One region of the Pedococcus ginsenosidimutans genome, then DNA from elsewhere that is predicted to be linked to it. Evidence: predicted binding sites of a transcription regulator. Region 1 holds the regulator's gene; each other region holds the start of a gene.
The links. The regulator LexA, encoded in region 1, represses DNA repair genes until DNA is damaged. The targets are predictions, from matches to a motif close to TCGAACANNTGTTCGA.
Positions count from the first base shown of each region.

Region 2: the regulator LexA is predicted to act here: its motif matches at 4,437-4,452, upstream of ruvC (crossover junction endodeoxyribonuclease RuvC).
Region 3: the regulator LexA is predicted to act here: its motif matches at 2,372-2,387, upstream of ABEA42_RS05015 (DUF222 domain-containing protein).

Region 1 covers NZ_BAABLO010000004.1:396,304-403,727, forward strand. The annotation lists gene ABEA42_RS06590 (winged helix DNA-binding domain-containing protein) at 8-1,117, shown strand; gene ABEA42_RS06595 (CHAP domain-containing protein) at 1,328-2,602, shown strand; gene ABEA42_RS06600 (LysM peptidoglycan-binding domain-containing protein) at 2,641-3,039, opposite strand; gene lexA (transcriptional repressor LexA) at 3,300-4,025, shown strand; gene ABEA42_RS06610 (DUF4259 domain-containing protein) at 4,073-4,486, opposite strand; gene ABEA42_RS06615 (GNAT family N-acetyltransferase) at 4,659-5,168, opposite strand; gene ABEA42_RS06620 (class I SAM-dependent methyltransferase) at 5,187-5,774, shown strand; gene ABEA42_RS06625 (NAD-dependent protein deacetylase) at 5,755-6,630, opposite strand; gene ABEA42_RS06630 (hypothetical protein) at 6,707-7,225, opposite strand.
Region 2 covers NZ_BAABLO010000012.1:103,570-110,993, forward strand. The annotation lists gene ABEA42_RS15085 (glycosyltransferase family 4 protein) at 1-726, shown strand, start outside; gene ABEA42_RS15090 (hypothetical protein) at 726-1,307, shown strand; gene pdxS (pyridoxal 5'-phosphate synthase lyase subunit PdxS) at 1,444-2,367, shown strand; gene ABEA42_RS15100 (GNAT family N-acetyltransferase) at 2,395-2,940, opposite strand; gene pdxT (pyridoxal 5'-phosphate synthase glutaminase subunit PdxT) at 2,976-3,599, shown strand; gene ABEA42_RS15110 (YebC/PmpR family DNA-binding transcriptional regulator) at 3,596-4,357, shown strand; gene ruvC (crossover junction endodeoxyribonuclease RuvC) at 4,498-5,097, shown strand; gene ruvA (Holliday junction branch migration protein RuvA) at 5,094-5,696, shown strand; gene ruvB (Holliday junction branch migration DNA helicase RuvB) at 5,726-6,805, shown strand; gene yajC (preprotein translocase subunit YajC) at 7,007-7,330, shown strand; gene secD (protein translocase subunit SecD) at 7,343-7,424, shown strand, end outside.
Region 3 covers NZ_BAABLO010000004.1:35,719-43,142, reverse strand. The annotation lists gene ABEA42_RS05025 (alpha/beta hydrolase family protein) at 1-866, shown strand, start outside; gene ABEA42_RS05020 (HNH endonuclease signature motif containing protein) at 882-1,832, opposite strand; gene ABEA42_RS05015 (DUF222 domain-containing protein) at 1,930-2,364, opposite strand; gene ABEA42_RS05010 (aminoglycoside phosphotransferase family protein) at 2,478-3,425, opposite strand; gene ABEA42_RS05005 (dihydrofolate reductase family protein) at 3,534-4,259, opposite strand; gene zapE (cell division protein ZapE) at 4,292-5,308, shown strand; gene ABEA42_RS04995 (polyphosphate kinase 2 family protein) at 5,321-6,286, shown strand; gene ABEA42_RS04990 (VOC family protein) at 6,346-6,756, shown strand; gene ABEA42_RS04985 (hypothetical protein) at 6,776-7,132, opposite strand; gene ABEA42_RS04980 (acyl-CoA dehydrogenase family protein) at 7,239-7,424, opposite strand, start outside.

The sequences.
Region 1 (7,424 bases):
GGGAGGTATGGATTCTGCGCGCGTCCTCGCTCAGCGACTCGCCACCCAGCGCCTCAGCTCGGCACCCCTGCCCCGGGCTGCCGATGCGGTCCGGCTGCTCACGTGCGTCCAGAGCCAGGAGCGCGACCACGCCTTCTTCTCCTTGGGCCTGCGCACGCGGCACGCCACGTATGCCGCCGTTCGCCGCGAGCACGACAGCGGCGACTTCCTGCGCACCCACATCCTTCGCCCGACGTGGCACTTCGTGGCTCGGGAGGACCTTCGCTGGATCCTGGCCCTCACGTCCCCACGCGTGCTCTCGTCCATGGCGGGGCGCCACCGCCAGCTAGGCCTCGACGACACCCGGCGGATGGACTCGGGGCTGTCGCTGCTGGCCGACCTGCTGCAGGGTCGCCGCCACCTGACCCGCGCCGAGATCGGTGAGGCGTTCGTCGAGCGGGGTTCGGCGATCGAGCCCGGACCCCCGCTGGGGCACCTGCTCCTCGTCGCGGAGCTGCTCGGCCTGCTCTGCTCGGGTCCGCAGAAGGGCGTGCACCACTCCTACGCCTTGGTCGACGAGGTCGTGCCGCCGACGCGTGCGAGGGACGAGGACGAGGCGCTCGTCGAGCTGGTTCGCCGGTTCTTCGCCGGGCACGGACCCGCCACGGTCAAGGACTTCACCCGGTGGTCGTCGCAGACCGTCGCGCGCACCAAGGTGGCTCTGGCCCAGCTCGGCGATGTGCTCGAGCAGGTGGACGTCGGGGGCACCCCGCACTGGTTCGACCCCGAAGTGGTGCCGCGACGCAGCCCGGCCGCCACCTCCGGCTACCTCTTCCCCGTCTACGACGAGGTGGTCCTGACCTACCCCACGGTGCCGTTCCCGGCGGTCGCCGACCACCCGTTCGCCAAGCACCCCGACCCGTTCTGGGCCCGGGTCGTCGTCGACGCCCAGAACGTCGGCCTGTGGAAGCGCAGCGTCCGCGGCGGCGAGGTCGAGGTGGACGTCCGGCTGGCGCGCAGCGTGGACGACCAGGGCAGGGCTGCGGTGCGCGAAGCGGCCCAGCGGCTGGCGGACTTCCTCGAGCTGGAGCTCCGCTACCTCGAGGACGACCGGACACCCCACCTCTGGCGCGGCTAGTCGAGCTCGCTGCGTGGGCGAGGGCTCAGCGGCCGCCCATTTCACACAACATCGGGCGACGGCGACGAGAGTTGATGAATTACACGGTTGGACTTAACGGATGTGCCTGACAAAGCGGACATCGCCCGTCCAGTCTGTTCAGGTTGCCGGGTCCCCGGGCCCTGCCACCTGCGCTCCGGCGCCGTACTGCCCCCCACCCCCCAGGAAGTCATGCGCTCACGCCTCCACCGTGCCTCCGCCCACGCCGTCCTGCGCCTGCTCGCGCTGGCCCTGACGGCGACCGCCCTCGTCGCCGTCGCCCCGAGGGCCGCCGAGGCAGCGGGCCTGGTGAGCGAGTGCAAGGCCTACTCGACCGCCTGCATCTCCTTCAGCGGGTATGCCGGGAAGTCGGTGTGGGGCTACCCCGTGAACTCCTCCGGCAACAACTGCGTCAACTACGTGGCCTACCGGTTGGCGCGCAACGGGGTGCGACAGGAGAGCGGGATGGGCAACGGCGGGCAGTGGGCCACCAGCGCCAAGTCGCGCGGCTACGTCGTCGACAAGACGCCGCGCACCGGCTCCATCGCCCAGTGGAACTACGGCAGCGCCTACGCGCCGAGCGCGGGACACGTCGGCTACGTCGAGGAGGTCACGTCGTCGTACATCGCCATCTCGGACTCCTCGTGGGGTGGCGGCTACTCCTCGCGCTGGCGCGTCTACAAGGGCGACCGCAACTGGCCGAGCAACTTCATCCACTTCAGGGACCAGGCCTACCAGCCGCCGAAGTCCGGCTCGTTCCTGCGCGTGCGGGAGACCAACGAGGTCTACCGGCTCGTCGGCTCGGCACCCATCTACACCTCGACGTGGACCGGCCTCGGGGGCACCCAGCCCACCCACCTCATCTCCTCGACGACCCTGGCCTCCATGCCGGCCCGGCTCGCCGAGGGCACCTTCATCCGCGGCGCGCAGCGCAACGAGGTCTACCGCGTGGTGGGCGGCGCACCGGTGTACGTCTATACGTGGACTCCGTTCGGCGGCGCGCAGGCGACGACGAAGGTCGACCAGTACGCCATCGACAAGGCCGGCACCGGCGGCCACTGGAACCACCTGCTCACCCGGCCCGCCGAGGGCACCCTGGTCAAGGGCGGCCAGCGCGGCGAGGTCTACAAGATCGCAGGCGGCGCACCGGTCGTCGTCACCAACTGGGACAACATCGGCGGCAAGCGGACCCCCATGACCGTCGACCAGTACGCGATCGACAAGGCAGGCAGCGCGACCCGCTACAACCACCTGTCGTACCGCCCGGTGGACGGGTCCTACGTCCGCGGCTACACGACCAAGAAGGTCTACCTGATGAAGGGCGGCGTCGCCCACTACGTCTACTCGTGGGACCAGGTCGGCGGGACCCCGCAACCCACGACCCTCGTGGACCAGGTCGCCGTCGACAAGGCGGGTACGTCGAGCCCGCTCTACTGGACCCACATCAAGGACAAGCTGGTCCTCTGAGCTGCAACTGGGTCAGCAGCTGGGTCAGCCGGCCCGGGTCAGCCGACTGCGGGGATGAGCAGCGTCTGACCGGCGTGGACGTCGGAGCCGGCCAGGTCGTTGGCGACCTGGATGCGGGCGACGGCGTCCGCCAGCGGGAGCTGCGGCAGCTGCGCCGCGGCGACCTCGGACAGCGTCTGGCCCGACTGCACGGTCGTCGCGTGGTCGATCACCGCGGCCGACGCGCCGCCGGAGAGCAGGCTGATCGCGAGCACCACTGCGGCCACCAGCACCGTGATGGTGACTGCCAGCCGCCCGGCCCGCGTGAGGCGCAGCGGCGCCGCGGGGCGGATGACGACGTCGTCACCCGTGGGCACGGAGACGAGCTGCGGGCGGGTCGGTCGCACCGGCATCCGCAAAGGTGCGGGGGTGACGTCCCAAGCGACTGCTGCACTCATCTGGTCCTCCGTGGTGGTCAATGTCTGGTGGCGGTTCGAACGGATGTGCGAACTACCTCTGGACTGATTTCTAGCACGCGTGTTCGAATGCGGCAAGACACGCGTCGAACACATGTTTGGCACAGGCGTTCGAACGCCATACGCTGTGTTCATGCCTCAAGCACATCAGAGGCCACTGACAACGCACCCGTACCACCGTCGCCGGACCTCTTCCAAGACCCCGGCTCACGGCACCTGACCTGCGGAAACGAGGAACCGGCATGAGCGAGGACAACGTCAAGGAGCTCCCCGACCGCGACCACGGCGACGGGCTCACCGTCCGCCAGCGCCGGGTCCTCGAGGTGATCCGCAACTCGGTGGACCGTCGCGGCTACCCGCCGAGCCTGCGCGAGATCGGCGAGGCCGTCGGGCTCACCTCGCCCAGCTCGGTGGCGCACCAGCTGTCCACCCTGGAGCGCAAGGGGTTCCTGCGGCGCGACCCCAACCGGCCCCGCGCCATCGAGGTCGTCTCCCCCGACTCCCCCGCCGACATGCGCGGCTACCGCGGCGGGGCCAGCGCCGACGACGAGACGGCCGTCTACGACGAGACCGGGGTCGGCGACCAGCGCCCGGAGGCCTCCTACGTCCCGGTCCTGGGTCGCATCGCCGCCGGTGTGCCGATCCTCGCCGAGGAGACCGTCGAGGACGTGTTCCCGCTCCCCCGCCAGATCGTCGGGGAGGGCCAGCTGTTCCTCCTGCAGGTCGTCGGTGAGTCGATGATCGACGCGGCGATCTGCGACGGCGACTGGGTCGTCGTGCGCCAGCAGCCCACCGCCGACAACGGCGACATCGTGGCCGCCATGCTCGACAACGAGGCCACCGTCAAGACGTTCAAGCGCAAGGACGGCAAGGTGTGGCTGATGCCGCACAACGAGGCGTTCGAGCCCATCGACGGCGACCACGCCACGATCCTGGGCAAGGTCACGGCGGTGCTGCGCCGGGTCTGAGCCTCACGCCGGTCACCTGCGTCAGATGCCTGCGCCAACGGGCAGCGTCAGTCGCCCAGCGTCTCGAGGTACCTGCTCAGGCGCTGGGTGATGTCGTCCGTGGCGCGGGCCTCGTCCCAGAGCTCCCACCACTCGTTGTCGTCCGGGCGCAGGGCCCGGTGCAGCGCCGAGGTGGCCAGGTCCTCGAGGCGCTCGTCGACCTCGAGCGGCTCCTCCTCGACCCAGCGGGGTACGTGGCGCTCGCGCGCGACGCTCTCGGGGTCGTCGCACGCGGCGACCACCACGGCGGCAGCGATGGCCTCGGCCATCTCCGGCGCCTCGATGTAGCCGTCCGAGCGGATCACACGAGCCATGGCCCGCTCCACGTGGGCGCGGCGCTCGTCGGGCCCTGCCTCCTCGAGCGTGTCGAGGAAGTCCAACGCGTCGTCGTTCTCGAACGGTCCCGTTCCGGCAGCTCCCATACCGGCCTCCCTGTGCCTCGGCTCGCACTGGTCCTTGAGCGGTGTGTCCTCTCGCTGGGGCCGGCTGGTGCCGGTCCCCTCGTCACCGAGAGTGCCAAGGGCTGCCACGAAACGCCAGTGGTCGTTCGGCTGAGGTGGCCATGGACCTTCGTTCGCCTCCGGCCGGGGCAGGCTACCCCAGGCGCTGGTACCAGGCGGTGTCGACGTAGCGGCCGAACTTGTGCCCCACCTCGCGCAGCACGCCCACCTGCTCGAACCCGTGCCGACGGTGCAGGGAGACGCTCGCGTCGTTGGGCAGGGCGATGACCGCGACCTGGGTGTGCACGTCAGGGAGCGCGTCGAGCCTGCCGAGCAACGCGGAGTACAGCTGCGTGGCGATGCCACGCCCCCTCGCGCCCTCCGCGAGGTAGACCGAGACCTCCTTGGTGCCGTCGTAGGCGGGCCGTGGGCGGAACGGTCCGGAGAAGGCGTACCCGAGCAGCTCGTCCCCATCCACGGCCACGAGGACGATGTCGCTCCCGGCGGCGCCCGCGACCTTCTCCCCGAGGTATGCCGCCCCACGTGGCTCGGTGTCGAACGTCGCCACCGAGGTGCGGGCCTGCTCGTCGTAGATCGACGCCATGGACGGGACGTCGGCGGCGACGGCATCGCGGACGGTGATCGCGGTGGCGGCCGGGCTCATATCGGCGATGCTAGGGGGATGACCGACCGGCAGCGCATGTGGGACGAGCGGTATGCAGCCAGCGACCGGGTCTGGAGCTCCGGACCCAACGCCGAGGTCGAGCGCATCGTCTCGCCCTTGCCACCGGGGCGGGCGCTGGACCTCGGCGCCGGCGAGGGCCGGCACGCCCTCTGGCTCGCGTCGCTGGGCTGGCGCGTGACGGCGGTCGACTTCTCGGCGGTGGGTCTCGGCAAGGGTGAGTCCGAGGCGACCCGACGCGGGCTCGCAGTCGACTGGGCGGTCGCCGACGCGCGTTCGTGGCAACCGTCGCCGGGCGTCCTCTACGACCTGGTGCTGGTCGCCTACCTCCACCTGCCCGAGGACGTGCTCGGGCGGTGCCGGCGCTGGCTCGCACCGGGTGGCGCCCTGGTCGTCGTCGGTCACGCGTTGCGCAACCTCACTGACGGCGTGGGCGGTCCCCAGGACCCGGCGCTGCTCCACACCCTCGACGAGCTGCGCGCCGCGTCAGAGGGCCTGCAGGTCGAGCGATGCGAGGAGCTGGTGCGGCACACCGAGGGCGGCGACGCGATCGATGCCGTGCTCGTCGCTAGGCGGCCAGCAGCCTGACGAGGTCGGTGAGGGTCGGGCCGAGCGGGGCGTCGAGCTGGATGGTCGCTTCGGCGTCGCCGCGCGTGGCTCCGCGGGTGATGATGACGACGGGTATCCCCCGCGCCGCCGCCCGTCGGACGAAGCGGTAGCCGCTCATCACCTTCAGGCTCGACCCGAGCACCAAGAGCACCTCGGCTTCTTCAGTGAGTCGAAAACAGTGCTCCACCAACGGTTTCGGCACCGACTCACCGAAGAAGACGACATCGGGCTTGAGGGTGTCCTGCCGGCAGACGAGACAGCGCGGGACGATGAAGTCGGCGACGTCGAGCTCGTTGAGGGCGATGTCGCCGTCGGGTCGGATCTCGTTGCTGGTCACCTCGAACGAGGGGTTGGTGGCCCGCATCCGCTCGTCGAGGTCCCAGCGGCTGGAGAGGTCGCCGCACGTCAGGCAGACGACTCGGGCCAGGGCGCCGTGCAGCTCGGTGACGTCGGTGGCGCCGGCCGCCTGGTGGAGGCCGTCGACGTTCTGCGTGATGACCGCGCCCAGACGTCCGGCTCGTTGGAGCTCGGCGACGGCCTCGTGCCCGGCGTTGGGCCGAGCGAGGTTGAACCGTTGCCAGCCGACGTAGCTGCGCGCCCAGTAGCGCTGGCGAGCCTGTGAGGAGCCGACGAACTCCGAGTACTGCATGGGCGTCACGCGTCGCTTGCCGTCAGGGCCGCGGTAGTCCGGGATGCCGGACTCGGTGGAGATGCCGGCACCGGTGAGCGTCAGCACGCGGCGGCGTTCGAGGAGGTCCGCCACCGCCGCCAGCGCTGCCGGGCTGCTGGCTCCGTCGAGGTGGTAGCCGCCCTGCGCTGGATGCGCCTGCGTCACGTCGGTCACCCCCACAGGTTACGTGGGGGCTGCGAGGGTGGCTCGGCGAGCCGACCCCGGCGGCGCCGGGCTCCTGTCAGTGGCTCACCAGGCGCGCCTTGGCCTCCTGCACCTCCAGCGTGGTGACCGGCTCGTCCTGCAGGTCGGCGACGGTGTTGATGTCGACCCACTCGCCACCGTTGACGCGGTACTGGCCGGTGAGCTGGGAGTCGACCGACACCTGGGCAGCGCGCTGCGCCTTGGCATACGTGTGCTTGATGGCGCCGTCGGGGTAGACGCCGCCAGCGTCGGTCACCGCACCGCTCGAACTGCCGTCGCCGTAGCGGAACGTGTAGGAGCGTGGCGCGATCTTGAACTCGACCGACCACGACAAGAGCTTGACCGGCTGGCTGACCTCCCCCGGCTGGAGTCCGTTGTCGTCAGGCCAGGTGGCGCGGTAGTAGGTGGGCAGGTTCACCAGGGTCACGTTGTCGGCCGGCTGGATGGACACCCGCGGCTTGGAGAACGGCAGCTGCTTGAAGGCCGTCTGGATCTGGCCCATCGTCGGCACGGCCGGTGCGGGCACCCCCGGTGGCGCATTGTCGAGCCCACACATCGTGCGGATCGTCGTCCACTCTCCACCGGCTCGGCGGCTCTGAACCCAGAACAGGATCTCGTCGGACGGCGGAGTGCGGTAGGAGCATGCCGTCATGGCGTACGAGCAGTTGGTGGCCTGGCCTCCAACAGTGTCGGAGATCCGCTTCGGCGCACAAGCCGGAACGATTCGGTACTCGACTCGTGGCGCCTCACTTCGG
Region 2 (7,424 bases), on a different contig from region 1:
GCGGTCGTCATCCCCAACGGCGTCAACGTCGCCCGCTTCGCCGGTGCCGCGCCTGACCCCGCGTGGCAGGGCACCCCCGACGCCCCCACCCTGGCCTTCCTCGGGCGCATCGACGAGCCGCGCAAGGGCCTGCCCGTGCTCGCGGCCTCGATGCCGGCGGTCCTCGCCCAGCACCCCGGCGCGCGGGTCCTCGTCGCCGGGCCCGGCGACGTCGAGGCCGCCCGCGAGCGGATGGACCCGGCCGTCGCCGCGGCCACCGAGTTCCTCGGCATGGTCAGCGACGACGAGAAGGCGGCCCTGCTCTCCTCCGTCGACGCGTACGTCGCCCCGCACACCGGCGGCGAGAGCTTCGGCATCGTGCTCGTGGAGGCGATGAGCGCCGGCGCACCCGTGGTGGCCAGCGACCTCGCCGCGTTCGTACGGGTGCTCGACGGGGGTCGCTGCGGGGCGATGTTCGCCAACGAGGACCCCGCCGACCTGTCGCGGCAGCTGCTCAGGGTGCTGGGCGACCCGGGGGAGCGCCAGCGGTTGTCCGGCCTCGGGAGCCGGCGCGCGCTGGTCTTCGACTGGTCGGTCGTGGCCGAGGACGTCATGGCCGTCTACGAGATGGTCACCCACGGCTCCGACCACGTGCGGGCCGACCCTGCAGGGCACCTCCGGGCAGACCCCGCCGACACCCGGTGGACGCGGCTGCTGCGCGGCACCCGGCGCGGGGGTGAGGTCTGATGGAGGCCCTGACCTACGCCGCCGTCGTGGTGGCCGTGCTCCTGGGGGTGGCCTGGTACCTCTCCTACAACGCCGCACGCCTCGACCGCCTGCACACCCGCGCCGAGGGGGCCCTCTCCGCCCTCGACGCCCAGCTGGTGCGCCGGGCCGAGGCGACCCTCGAGCTGGCCAACTCAGGTGCCGTCGACCCGGCGACCGCGCTCATGCTCGCGGGTGCCGCCTCGGACTCCCTCGAGGCGCACAACGACCGTGCCCTCGAGGACGACCTGCTCGAGGGGCAGAGCTTCGGCGCCCGGGAGGGGCTGGAGAGCGACCTCACCGCAGCCCTGCAGGCGGCCCTGACCCCCGATGTGGTCGCCGAGATCCGGGCCGAGGACGGTGCCGGCGCCGCTGCGCTGCAACGGGTCGAGGGAGCGGGCGTGCGCGTGCAGCTCGCCCGCCGCTTCCACAACGACGCGGTCACCGACGTGCGCCGGGTGCGCCGCAAGCCGGTCGTGCGCGTCTTCCGGCTCGCGGGCCACGCCGAACTGCCCCGCACCGTCGAGTTCGACGACGAGCTGCCGCCCGCCGTCCGCGACTGACCCTCTCGCACACCGGCCCGGCCGCAGGCCGAGGCCGGTCGCGGGGTCGGTCGGAGCCACTCGGCGCACCAACTACGATTGGCAGCGAAGCGCGTCCCCTGCGCTGCGCCCTGAACAGATCTGGAGTAGGTCCGCCATGTCCGCCGAGAGCACGACCGCCGAGAGCACCACCACCCAGCCCACCACCGGCACGTCCCGCGTCAAGCGCGGCATGGCCGAGATGCTCAAGGGCGGCGTCATCATGGACGTCGTCAACGCCGAGCAGGCCAAGATCGCCGAGGACGCCGGCGCCGTCGCCGTCATGGCGCTCGAGCGGGTCCCCGCCGACATCCGCGCCCAGGGCGGCGTCTCGCGCATGTCCGACCCCGACATGATCGACGGCATCATCGAGGCCGTCTCCATCCCCGTCATGGCCAAGGCCCGCATCGGCCACTTCGTCGAGGCGCAGGTGCTGCAGTCCCTCGGTGTCGACTACATCGACGAGTCCGAGGTCCTGACCCCGGCCGACTACGCCAACCACATCGACAAGTGGAACTTCACCGTCCCCTTCGTCTGCGGTGCGACCAACCTCGGCGAGGCCCTGCGCCGCATCACCGAGGGCGCGGCGATGATCCGCTCCAAGGGTGAGGCCGGCACGGGCGACGTCTCCAACGCGACGACCCACATGCGCCAGATCCGCCAGCAGATCCGCAAGCTCCAGAGCCTGCCCGAGGACGAGCTCTACGTCGCCGCCAAGGAGCTCCAGGCGCCGTACGAGCTGGTCAAGGAGGTCGCCGAGCTGGGCAAGCTCCCCGTGGTCCTGTTCACCGCCGGTGGCATCGCCACCCCGGCCGACGCCGCGATGATGATGCAGCTCGGCGCCGAGGGCGTCTTCGTGGGCTCGGGCATCTTCAAGTCGGGCAACCCCGCCCAGCGCGCCGAGGCGATCGTCAAGGCGACCACGTTCTTCGACGACCCCGACGTGATCGCCAAGGTCTCGCGCGGCCTCGGTGAGGCCATGGTCGGCATCAACGTCGACGAGATCCCCGAGCCGCACCGCCTCGCCGAGCGCGGCTGGTAGTCCCCGCGTGCGCCGGACGGCGGGGCCTCAGGCCCCGTCGTCGGGCAGCACCATGAGCAGCACCGGCAGGTGGTCGTCGGGCAGCCACGGCGGCCTCGACTCGCCGACCACCTGCCACCCCCGACGCTGGTAGAGCCGGACGGCGTTCGCCGTCTCCTGCACGACGTCGAGCACTGGGGTCAGCCCGCTCCCGCGGATGTACTCCACGACGGTGGTCAGCAGGGCGGACCCCACGCCCCGGCCGGCAGTCGCGTGGTCCACGAACAGGACCGACACCTCGGCGAGCTCGGACAACGGGCGACCGGTGCCGGCGCTCCACACCGTCGCCATGTCGCCGGGCTCGACGGTTGCGGCGGCGACGTGCCCGACGACCTCGTCGTCCACCTCGGCCACCCACGCCTGCAGCTGGGCAGGCCGGTGCAGGAACTCCTCGACGGGGATGGGCAGCGGCCAGCGCTGCGGGTACCCCGTGTACGCCTGCTGGGCTGCCAGCACCGCGGCCAGGGCTGGGAGGTCCTCGGGGCGTCGCGGCCGGATGCCCACCCCACGGGGTGCGCGTGGGTCGACGGTCATGCCCCCACGCTAGGGCGCACGTGGCCGCCCGTAGCATTCGGCCCGTGACCAAGCCGTCCCAGCCGACCATCGGGGTCCTCGCCGTCCAGGGTGACGTCCGCGAGCACCTGTACGCCGTCGAGCAGGCGGGTGCCCGCGGCACCACCGTGCGCCGTCCCCGGGAGCTCGAGGAGGTCGATGCGCTGATCATCCCCGGCGGTGAGTCGACCACCATGGACAAGCTCGTCCGTGCCTTCGACCTCTACGACCCGCTCCGCGCACGACTGGCCGCGGGCATGCCGGCGTACGGCTCGTGCGCGGGGATGATCATGCTCGCCGACCGGATCGCCGACGCCCGCCCGGACCAGCAGACGCTCGGGGGCATCGACATGACGGTGCGGCGCAACGCCTTCGGGCGACAGGTCGACTCCTTCGAGGAGGACCTGCACATCCGGGCCATCGGGGGCGCCCCGATGCGGGCGGTCTTCATCCGCGCCCCGTGGGTGGAGGAGGTCGGCGAGGGGGTCGAGGTCCTGGCCCGCGTCGAGGACGGCCCGGCCGCAGGTAGGATCGTCGCCGTTCGTCAGGGGTCGGTGATGGCCACCTCCTTCCACCCGGAAGTGACCGGTGACCACCGGTTCCACCAGTTGTTCGTCGAGATCGTGAGAGGCAAGGCATGAGCGGCCACAGCAAATGGGCGACCACCAAGCACAAGAAGGCCGCCATCGACGCCAAGCGCGGCAAGCTCTTCGCGAAGCTGATCAAGAACATCGAGGTCGCGGCGCGCACCGGCGGCGGTGACCCCACGGGCAACCCCACGCTCTACGACGCCATCCAGAAGGCCAAGAAGTCGTCGGTCCCCAACAACAACATCGACAACGCGGTCAAGCGCGGGTCGGGTGCGACCGCCGGTGGGTCCGACTGGGAGACCATCACGTACGAGGGCTACGCGCCCGGCGGCGTCGCCGTCCTCATCGAGTGCCTCACCGACAACCGCAACCGTGCCGCGGCCGAGGTGCGCACCGCGCTGACCCGCAACGGCGGCCAGCTCGCCGACCCCGGCTCGGTCTCGTACGTGTTCGACCGCAAGGGCGTCGTCGTCGTGCCCAAGGGCGACAAGACCGAGGACGACATCCTCGAGATCGTGCTCGAGGCGGGCGCCGACGAGGTCAATGACCTCGGCGACTCCTTCGAGATCATCTCCGAGGCCACCGACTTCGTCGCGGTCCGCAAGGCCGTCCAGGACGCCGGCATCGACTACGACTCGGCGGAGGCCTCCTGGGTGCCCAACCTCCAGGTGCCCCTCGACGCCGACGGCGCGCGCAAGATGATCCGCGTGATCGAGGCCCTCGAGGACTCCGACGACGTCCAGGACGTCTTCGCCAACGGCGACATCAGCGACGAGGTCCTCGCCGAGCTCGACGAGGACGACGAGTAGGACCACGGCGTCCGGCCGACGCCCCGCCCTCCCCGCGTGTTGCTGCGGGGGAGGCGGGGCGTCGCCCGTGTAGCGTTCACCGAACAGGTGTTCGGATGACGGCGGCGCGACAGCGGCCGCCAGGACGAGGGAGCAGCGCAGTGCGCGTACTCGGGGTCGACCCCGGACTCACCCGGTGCGGGCTCGGTGTGGTCGACAGCGGCCGCGGCCGCAAGCTCACCATGGTCGCGGTGGGTGTCGTCCGCACCCCCGGCGACCGCGACACGGGGGAGCGGCTCGCCTACCTCCAGGACCAGATGGACGCCTGGCTCGACCGGTTCGAGCCCGACGCGATCGCCCTCGAGCGGGTCTACGCCGCCGACCACGTCCCGACCGTGATGACCACCGCCCAGGCCTCGGCCCTTGCCCTGCTCGCCGCAGCCCGCCGGGGCCTGCCCCTGGTCACCCACACACCCACCGAGGTCAAGGCCGCCGTCACCGGCTCCGGCCGCGCCGACAAGGCGCAGGTGACCGCCATGGTGACGCGCATCCTCGAGCTCGAGGTCGCGCCCAAGCCCGCCGACGCCGCCGACGCCCTCGCCCTGGCCATCTGCCACCACTGGCGCGGCGGCGGCGACCAGCGCCTCGCCCTCGCGGCGGCCTCGGAGCGCGCGCGCCTCAAGGCGGTGGGTGCCCGGGCGCCGGGCACCGCACCCGGTACGGCGCGGACGTCGCGCCCGAGCGGGGCGGTGGCCCGGTGATCGCCTCGGTCCGCGGCAGCGTCCAGCACATCGGCCTCGACCGGGTCGTCGTCGAGGTCGGGGGAGTCGGGATGCTCCTGCACACCACGCCGGCGACGGCCTCGGCCCAGCACCTCGGACGGGAGGCGACCCTCGCGACGACGCTGGTGGTCCGCGAGGACTCGCTGACCCTCTACGGCTTCGCCTCCGACGAGGAGCGCGACATCTTCGAGCAGGTGCAGACGGTGTCCGGCGTCGGCCCCCGCCTCGCCCTGGCCATGCTGTCCGTCCTCGCCCCCGACCGGCTGCGTGCCGCGGTGACCGGCTCAGACCTCGCCACCCTCACCAAGGTGCCGGGCATCGGGAAGAAGGGCGCGGAGCGCATCGTGCTGGAGCTGCGAGACAAGATCGGCATGCCCTCGGGGGCAGCCGGCGCCACCCCGGCCGCCCCCACCACGGCCGGGCCGTCGTGGCGCGACCAGGTCACCGACGCCCTGACCGGCCTCGGCTACTCCGGCAAGCAGGCGGAGGACGCCGTGGCGGCGGTAGCGGCCTCCGCGCCGGCTGAGGCCAACGTCTCCGAGATGCTGCGCGCCGCCCTGCGCGAGCTCGGGCGGTAGGCGTGACCGGCGACGGCTTCAGCTCCGAGATGTACGAGGACTCCTCCCTCGACGCGACGGCACGCATCGTCGACCCGGCCGGCGACACCGACGAGCGCACGGTCGAGATGGCGCTGCGACCGCGCCGGCTCAGCGAGTTCTCGGGGCAGTCGAGGGTGCGCGACCAGCTGTCCCTGGTGCTCGAGGCCGCCCGCCGCCGCGGCACCCCGCCCGACCACGTCCTGCTCTCGGGGCCGCCCGGCCTGGGCAAGACGACCCTGGCGATGCTCATCGGCACCGAGCTCGAGCGACCGATCCGCATCACCAGCGGGCCCGCGATCCAGCACGCGGGCGACCTCGCAGCCGTGCTCTCGTCCCTCACCGAGGGTGAGGTGCTGTTCCTCGACGAGATCCACCGGATGTCCCGCTCGGCCGAGGAGATGCTCTACCTCGCGATGGAGGACTTCCGCGTCGACGTCATCGTCGGCAAGGGCCCCGGCGCCACCGCCATCCCGCTGGAGCTCGCACCGTTCACCGTCGTCGGGGCCACGACGCGCGCCGGCCTGCTGCCCGCGCCGCTGCGTGACCGGTTCGGCTTCACCGGCCACCTCGATTTCTACGCGACCGACGACCTCGTGACGATCCTGCACCGCTCCGCCCGGCTCCTCGACGTCGCCGCAGACCCCGACGGCATCACCGAGATCGCCCGCCGCTCCCGGGGCACACCCCGCATCGCCAACCGGCTGCTCCGCCGGGTCCGCGACTGGGCACAGGTCCACGGTCGCCACGTGGTCGACGAGGCCGCCGCCCACGCCGCGCTGGCCCTGTTCGACGTCGACGACCGCGGGCTCGACCGCCTCGACCGCGCGGTCCTCGACGCGCTCTGCCGCCGGTTCGGCGGGGGACCGGTCGGGCTGTCCACGCTCGCGGTGGCGGTGGGTGAGGAGGCCGACACGGTGGAGACGGTGGCCGAGCCGTTCCTCGTGCGCGAGGGCTTCATGGTGCGCACGCCCCGCGGCCGCGCGGCGAGCGCGCTGGCCTGGGAGCACCTCGGACTGACACCCCCGGCCGGCCAGGACCGCCAGCCCGCGCTGCCGCTGGACACCGGTGAGGGCCGCTTCGGCGCCTGATCCGCCACTCCCGGTGGCCTCACGGGCGTTGCCCGGGGTGCACGCAGAATGGTCACAATTGGAACGCGGTCGCGGTGGGGCACGTTGGTCGGTATGCCGTGTGTCACCTACACTCGGGCGGTCACCCGGCCGGTGCTGGGGACTTGTGCGTGCCCGTGATGCGGCTGCGCGCACCACCAGCCAATCGTGAAGGGATGCTCCATGTCGAGTGGCGGCTCACCCACAGCCAGCCTGCTGATCTTCGCCCTGCCCGTGCTGCTCATCGTGTTCATGGTGTTCAGCCAGCGTCGGCGCCAGCGCGAGGTGCAGTCCCTGCAGGCGGGGCTCACGGTCGGCGACGAGGTCTGCACGACCTCGGGCCTCTTCGGCAAGGTCACCTCGATCGAGGACCAGGTCGTCACCCTCGAGGTGGCCCCCGGCGTCGTGCTCCGCTTCGACCGCCGCGCGATCGGCCTCAAGACCCCACCGCCCGCTTCCTCCACGACGGCGTCAGACCAGCCGTCCGGTCCCGTCAGCCCCGAGTAGAGGTCACCCCACGTGGCAATCAACCCGTACAACCGCAAGCCGCTGAAGGTCCTCGCGGCCCTCGCGGCCGTGAGCATCGGCCTCTACGGCCTGC
Region 3 (7,424 bases), 360 kb from region 1:
TACGGCGCGAGGTGCTCGGGGTCGACCGTGGCCACCTCGCGCCCGGCTTCGGGCGGTGGAACCAGTACTTCTACGCCGGACCGCCGGACCGGGCGCTCGGGGTGCGGACGGAGTACGTCGACGTGCTGACCGAGCTGGGGACGATGCCGGCCTGGGTGGTCCGTTCCACCACCCCCTCCACGCGGTGGGCCGTCCTCGTGCACGGCCGTGGCGCCCGGCGCGACGAGGGGCTGCGTGCCGTGCGGCCGCTGGTGGAGAACGGCGTCAACGTGATCGTGCCGTCCTACCGCAACGACCTCGGAGCCCGGCGCGGCGCCGACGGGCGGTACAACCTGGGGCTGTCGGAGTGGCGCGACATCGAGGACGCCGGCCTGTGGGCCGTGCAGCAGGGCGCCCGTGAGCTGGTGCTGGTCGGGTGGTCGATGGGTGGGGCGATCGTGCTGCAGACGTTGAGCCGTTCGTGGCTCGCCGACCACGTCAGCCACGTCGTCCTCGACGCCCCGGTCGTCGACTGGACCGACGTCCTGCGCCACCATGCCCGCATCCACGGCATCCCCGACCCGATCGGCGGGCTCAGCCGCGTCCTCATGGGCAAGCGCTGGGCACGGCGGCTCGTCGGCGTGCACGACCCGGTCGACGTGGCCGAGACCGACTGGGTGAGCCGGGCAGGGGAGCTGCGCCACCGCATGCTGGTCATTCACTCCGTCGACGACGAGTTCGTCCCGGTGGGGCCTTCGCAGGCGCTGGCCGCGGGCCGCCCGGACCTGGTGACCATGGAGCGCTGGGAGACTGCACGGCACACCAAGGAGTGGAACGTCGACCCGGAGCGGTGGGAGCGCTCGGTCGCCGACTTCGTCAGCAGCTAGCAGTCCCCTGCCGCGTCAGAGGACGCGGATGAGCCCGCGGTCGGGATTGGCGGGGTCGTCGAGCCAGGACACGAACTCGGGTTCAGGCTCGAGTGCTGGTTCAGGTTCGGGGGCTGCCGAGCGTGGTGGTACGGGTGGTGGCAGGACGGTGAGGCGTCGTCGGCCGAGGTCGGTGTCAGGTGGGAGCTCGAGGTCGGTCCATCGGAGGGGTCCGCCGGTGGGTGGGCGGTAGGTGCCCGGGGGAGGTTCGGGGTCGGCGTCCGGTGATAGTGCGGTTTCGTGGGGTCGGGGTGGGCGGACGGGTAGTCCGTACCGGTTGGTCACCATCAGCCCGTCGGGGCGGGTGGGGTCGCCGGTGATGGTGTGGTCGCCGCGGTCGATGCCGTCATGGTGGACCGTGCAGAGCAGGACCTGGTTGGCGAGGTCGGTGCGGCCGCCGTCGGCCCAGGGGGTGAGGTGGTGGACCTCGGTGAAGGCGGTGGTGGTGCAGCCGGGGAACCGGCACCCGGGGTCGCGGTCGTGGATGAGGCGTCGGGTGCGCTCGGGCAGGATCCGCATCGCCCGCCCCACCGACACCGGGGTGCCCTCGGTCTCCCAGACGGGCTGCACCGTGCCGTCGCTGATGAACCGGCCGAGCAGTCGCAGTGGGATCGCGTGCCCACCGGACACCCAGGCGACGTCGGTGTCCAGGTGCAGGTACACCCGGTAGTGCGACGCCCGGGACGTCGACGTCACCGAGGCGAGGGACCGGGTGGCCATCTCCTCCAACGCATCCGCGTACGTGGGCAGGCCTGCGTGCCGGTCGTCCCCCGCGTCGTGGTCGACAAAGCTGTCGGCAGCTGCGGTGTCGCGGCGGCGGGTGAACAACGCGTCCTTGGCCTCCCTCACCGCCTGCTCCACCAGCGCGCCGATGGTCGCCGGCGCGGAGTACCGCAGCTGGAACCGGCCATCGGCGTCGTAGCTCATCGACAGCTCCGGCTTTGCACACGCCCTTTGCTCTGACACCGACCGAGTTTCAGCCGGGAGCGGCTCAACGCCGACGGTCGTTTCGTTCTCGGCCCCGTCAGCGGGTGGCCGGTGGGGCGGGGAAGGCGTGTCGGGCCACCGCGCGGCGCAGCTGCGGCACCGTGGCCTCGCGGGCCGGGGCGGTGACCGAGGCCTGGTGGCTGGCCGGGACGGCGCGGGCGATGACCGCGACCTGGTCCAGCGACAGCTCACCCGCCTCCAGCGCAGCGGACGCCTCGACCAGCTCGGACCTACGCCGGGCGACCCGCACCACGTCGCCGGCGTGCGCCGGGGACAGCCCGGCCCGCACGACCAGGTGGTGCTCCGGGGTCTTGAACCCACCATCACCCCAGTGCCGGTCCTCGATCAGCTCGGCAGCGATGTCGACCAGTTCCGCCTGCGCCCGGTTCAACCGCCCCGCCACTGTCGCGGTGCGCGCCCACAGCTGCTGCTGCCGGCGGTGCCGGGACTGCGCGAGCGGGCTGGTCGACATACCCCAATCGTACAGGTGTTCGAACGACAGCGGAAGGCTGTCCACAGCGAATTGTCTTGCCGTGCAACGACATTTGCGTCCCGAGACAGGTCCATCGACCAGTCCGGAGCAGGTCAGGTGGAGGTGCTGAAGTCGTCGAGGATCGCGTCGACGATCCGACGCGACTGCCCTGCTGAGTGCTCGTCCTCGTCCTCGAGGTCGTTGGCCAGGTTGCTCAGCGTCTTCCACAGGGCCCACCCGCGCCCACGCGCCCACGTCGAGGCGTCGATGCCGAGCCGTTCGCGAAGGAGGCGGCGCCCGGGGAGGTCGAGCACGGTCCAGGCGACGGCCAGGTCGCAGGACGGGTCGCCGACCCCGCAGGTCCCGAAGTCGATGACCGCGGCGAGCCTGCCCCGGTCGAGCAGGAGGTTCCCCGCTGCGAGGTCGCCGTGGAACCACGTGTCCACGCCGTCCCATCGAGCCTCCAGGGAGTCGTCCCACGCGGCAGCAGCCAGCCTGACCTCGACCTGGCCGTCGAGCCGTGCGAGGGCGTCCCGAGCCGTCGCGTCGAAGGTGCGCAGGGTCCCGCCTCGGAACCAGTTGTGGACGCCCGGCTGCGGACCACCCGTGGGGTCGATGCCCCGCATCGCCAGCAGGAAGTCGGTCACGTCCTCGGCGAACCCCATCGGGTCGGTGAGGGTGGACGGGGCGGCCGGCTCGCCCGGGAGCCACCGGTAGACCGACCAGCGGAACGGGTACCCGGCTCCCGGCATCCCCTGGGCCAACGGCTCGGGGGTCGGGACCGGGAGCTGTTCGGCCAGCTCGGGCAGCCAACGATGCTCCTTCTCGACTGCCAGCGCGTACTCCGCGGCGCTGGGCAGCCGCACGAGCATGTCGTCCGCGAGGCGAAAGGTGAAGTTGTCCCATCCCGGGGTGGGCACCGGTGAGACGGGCAGGTCCGCCCAGTGGGGGAACTGGTCTGCGACGAGATCGCGGACGGTGTCCACGTCGAGGGACAGCCTTCGCGGCACCGGGCCGCGATCGGGCACCTCCACCACCGACTCGCGACTCTCAGGACTCATGGCCCCGCAGGCTACCCAGAGGCAGCTCGCAGACACGACGGCTTTTGGGCAGGGCGGCGACGCGCGCGCACCAGTCGGCCGGGCAGTGGGCCGGAGGCGGTCAGCGGCTCAGCGGTCGACGCGCCAGCGACCGAGCACCGTGCCGTCCTCCTCGAGCATCACCATCGGCGTCAGCGCCAGGTCCACCGACGGCCCGGCGGTGATCCGGCCCGGCCCGCCACCGACGAGTGTCGGCGCCCAGGTCAGGTCGACTTCGTCGACCACCCCGGCGTCGAGCATGGCCCCGAAGAGTGAGGGGCCGCCCTCGGACAGGATGCGTCGAAAACCCTTGTCCTCCAACGATTTCCTCGCCGCGACCAGGTCAACACGGTCGGAGCCGACGACGATGACGTTCTCGTCGCCGAGGACCGCGCGCGCCCGCTCGACGTCCGCCGACGCCGCAGCCTCGCAGGTGACGAGCAGGGCGCTGCCCCTGGGAGAAGTCATGGCCGCGACCGTGGACGGCAGGCGGCCGCGGTTGCTGACCACAGCGAGGACAGGAGCATCGGGGTCCTCGTCCCGCAGCGCCGGGTACCCCTCTGCACGCACCGTCCCCGCACCGACGACCACCACGTCCGAGAGGCTGCGCAGCAGCGAGAAGACGGTGAAGTCCGCCGGCGTGTTGATGCTGCCCGAACGGCCGTCGCCACCGGTCACGGCGCCGTCCAGGGAGGACACGAAGTTCGCCCGGAGCCACGACCGGTCGTCGGGCGTGGCGTAGAGGGACCGCAGGGTCGCCTCGTCCACCTGGGTGCCGGGTGCGGGGGTGCCGGACTCGCTGAGCAGCAGGCGCATGGCGTGGAGTCTGCCTCACCTACGCTGCCTGCGTGGCCTCCCTCACCGACCGCTCGCCGAAGCTCGACCGCGACCGCCTCGTGCGCGACCTCGTGCCCCCGCCGCGCTTCGACGGGGAACGCTTCTCGACCTACCGGCCGGACCCGGCGGAGCCGAGCCAGGCCGCCGCGGTGCAGCGACTCGAGGAGTACGCCGCCGGGCTGGCCGGCGTTGGCAACGGCAACGGCAACGGCAAGGGCCTCTTCGGCCGACGACGCAAGCGGGCGCAGGCGGGCCGGGGCATCTACCTCGACGGGGGGTTCGGTGTCGGGAAGACCCACCTGCTGGCCAGCCTGTGGCACGCGGCGTCGGGCCCGAAGTCGTTCGGGACGTTCGTCGAGTACACCAACCTCGTCGGCGCGCTGGGGTTCGCGCAGACCGTGGAGGCGCTGAGCGGTCACCAGCTGGTGTGCATCGACGAGTTCGAGCTCGACGACCCCGGCGACACCGTGCTCATGGCCACACTGCTGGCTCGTCTCACCGAGGCCGGCGTCTCGCTGGCCGCGACGAGCAACACGTTGCCCGACGCGCTGGGGGAGGGACGCTTCGCGGCAGAGGACTTCCTGCGCGAGATCCAGGCGCTGGCCTCGAGGTTCGACGTCGTCACGGTCGACGGACCCGACTACCGGCACCGTGACTCGCTCGAGAGCCCCCCGCCGCTCGACGAGGCGGAGGTGCACTCGGCGACCGAGCGCGAGGGCGCGGTCCTCGACCACTTCGTCGACGTCACGCGCCACCTGTCGACGGTCCACCCCAGTAGGTACCGCGCCATGCTCGACGGCGTGACGGCAGTGGGCTGGACGCACGTGCGCGCCGTCACGGACCAGGCGGTCGCGCTGCGCCTGGTCGTCCTCGCCGACCGGCTCTACGACGAGGACATCCCGGTCTTCGCCAGCGGACTGCCGCTGGGAGAGATCTTCTCCCCGGAGATGCTGGCAGGGGGGTACCGCAAGAAGTACTTCCGCGCGGTCTCCCGCCTCACAGCCCTCGCGCGGGGTGACGACCGGTGACAGGATGCGCCAATGGCGAAGAAGGACAAGAAGTCCAGCGGTTCCGGCAAGGCGGCAGGGGTGCCGGCAGCGGCCAGGGCCGACCGCTCCAAGAAGGCCAGCAAGCACCCTGACAGCAAGGCCGCGAAGGCCACTGCCCTCGCGCCCGTGTCCTTCAGCGAGGCGCTCCGCGTGCGGGAAGGCTTCATCCTCGCGGAGTGCGACCCCCGGTCGACCCCGGCGTTCGACGGCGACAAGGCCGCCGGCCAGAAGGCCCTGGCGGCGCGGGCCGGTGAGATCGGTGAGTTCCAGGAGCGCCTCTACGCCGAGTCCAAGATGGACGGCCAGCGGTCGCTCCTGCTCGTCGTGCAGGGGATGGACACCTCCGGCAAGGGCGGCATCATGCGCCACGTCGTCGGCGAGATGGACCCTCAGGGGGTCCGCTACACCTCGTTCAAGGCACCGTCGGCGGAGGAGCGCAGCCACCCGTTCCTGTGGCGCATCCGCAACGCCCTCCCGCACTCCGGCCAGGTGGGGGTGTTCGACCGCTCGCAGTACGAGGACGTCCTGGTCGTCCGGGTGCACGACCTGGTCCCCAGGGCGACGTGGTCGCGCCGCTACGCGCAGATCAACGCGTTCGAGGAGAAGGTCGTCGCCGACGGCACCGTGATCGTCAAGGTGATGATGCACATCTCGCCCGACGAGCAGAAGGCGCGCCTCGGGCGGCGGCTGGCCCGCCCGGACAAGCAGTGGAAGTACAACCCCGGCGACGTCGACGAGCGGATGTTCTGGCCGCAGTACCAGGAGGCCTACCAGGCCGTCCTGGACCGGACGTCCACGGACGCAGCGCCGTGGTACGTCGTCCCGGCCGACCGCAAGTGGTACGCGCGCCTCGCGGTGCAGAGCCTCGTCCTCGAGCACCTCGAGGCCATGGACCCGCAGTGGCCGGCGGTCGACTACGACGTGGCCGCAGAGCAGAAGCGCCTGCGCGCCACCTGAGCGATGAGTTCCGGGCTCACGCCGGGTCTGCCCTTGCACAACCCCATCGAGGAGCCGTCATGCCAGACCAGAACGCGTCCACGTCCACCACGTCACCGCTGCGGGGCTCGGAAGCCTTCAGCGGGTTCTCCGTCCCGGACACCGGGGCCGCGAGGCGCTTCTACGAGCAGGTGCTCGGTCTCGAGGTGAGCGAGGCGAACGGCATCCTGACCCTCCACCTGGGCGGGGGCCACCGGGCCATCGCCTACCCCAAGCCCGGCCACGTGCCAGCGGGCTTCACGGTGCTCAACTTCCCGGTCGCCGACATCGACTCGGCCGTCGCCGAGCTGAGCGCCCGAGGCGTGAGCTTCGAGCGCTACGAGGGGACCCCGATGGAGACCGACGAGCACGGTGTGTTCCGTGGCGGCGGACCACTCATCGCGTGGTTCACCGACCCCGCGGGGAACGTGTTCTCGGTCATCCAGGACTGACCCACCGACGGGCGCAGCGTCAGGGCTTGAGCCCGGGCGGCGGCTCCGCGAGGTAGCCGACGCCCCAGAGCAGCACCCAGGCGGCCAACGCGCAGACGGCCAGCAGCACGATGCCACCAGCCGCCATGGCCGCACCCGAGGGACGCTGGACGGGCGCGTGCCACACCTCGGCCTGCGGACGCGGGGCCGGGGCGCCCACGATGGCTCCGACGCACATGGCGAGCACGATGATCGGCAGACCCATGTAGAGGAGGGGGTCGGTGACGTCCCGGTAGGTCAGGCCACGCATCGCCGCGGGCAGGAGGATGAGCAGGGCGGCGAGCACCGCGCCCATGAAGAGACCGATCGCGGCTCCCCGTCCTGGTTGACCTCTCATGCGGCGAGTATCGGGTCGCCGCAGCCGGGTGTCGATCGTCCGTTCGTCGCATTGCGGCGGGCCGTCGCGGCTGCATCGTCCGGGCCCCGTCGCCGGCCGGGTGGCGTCAGGCGGAGAAGGCCCGGTCGACGAGGGCGGCCGCGCTGGTGGCGCTGAGACCGGCGTCGAGCGTGCCGAACGTGGCACCGTGGTCGCCTCCCAGCCGGCTCGCCACGAAGGCGTCGGAGACCACCGCCGGGGCGTACCGCGCGAGCAGGGAGGCCTGCAGGGTCACTGCCAGCCGCTCCACCAG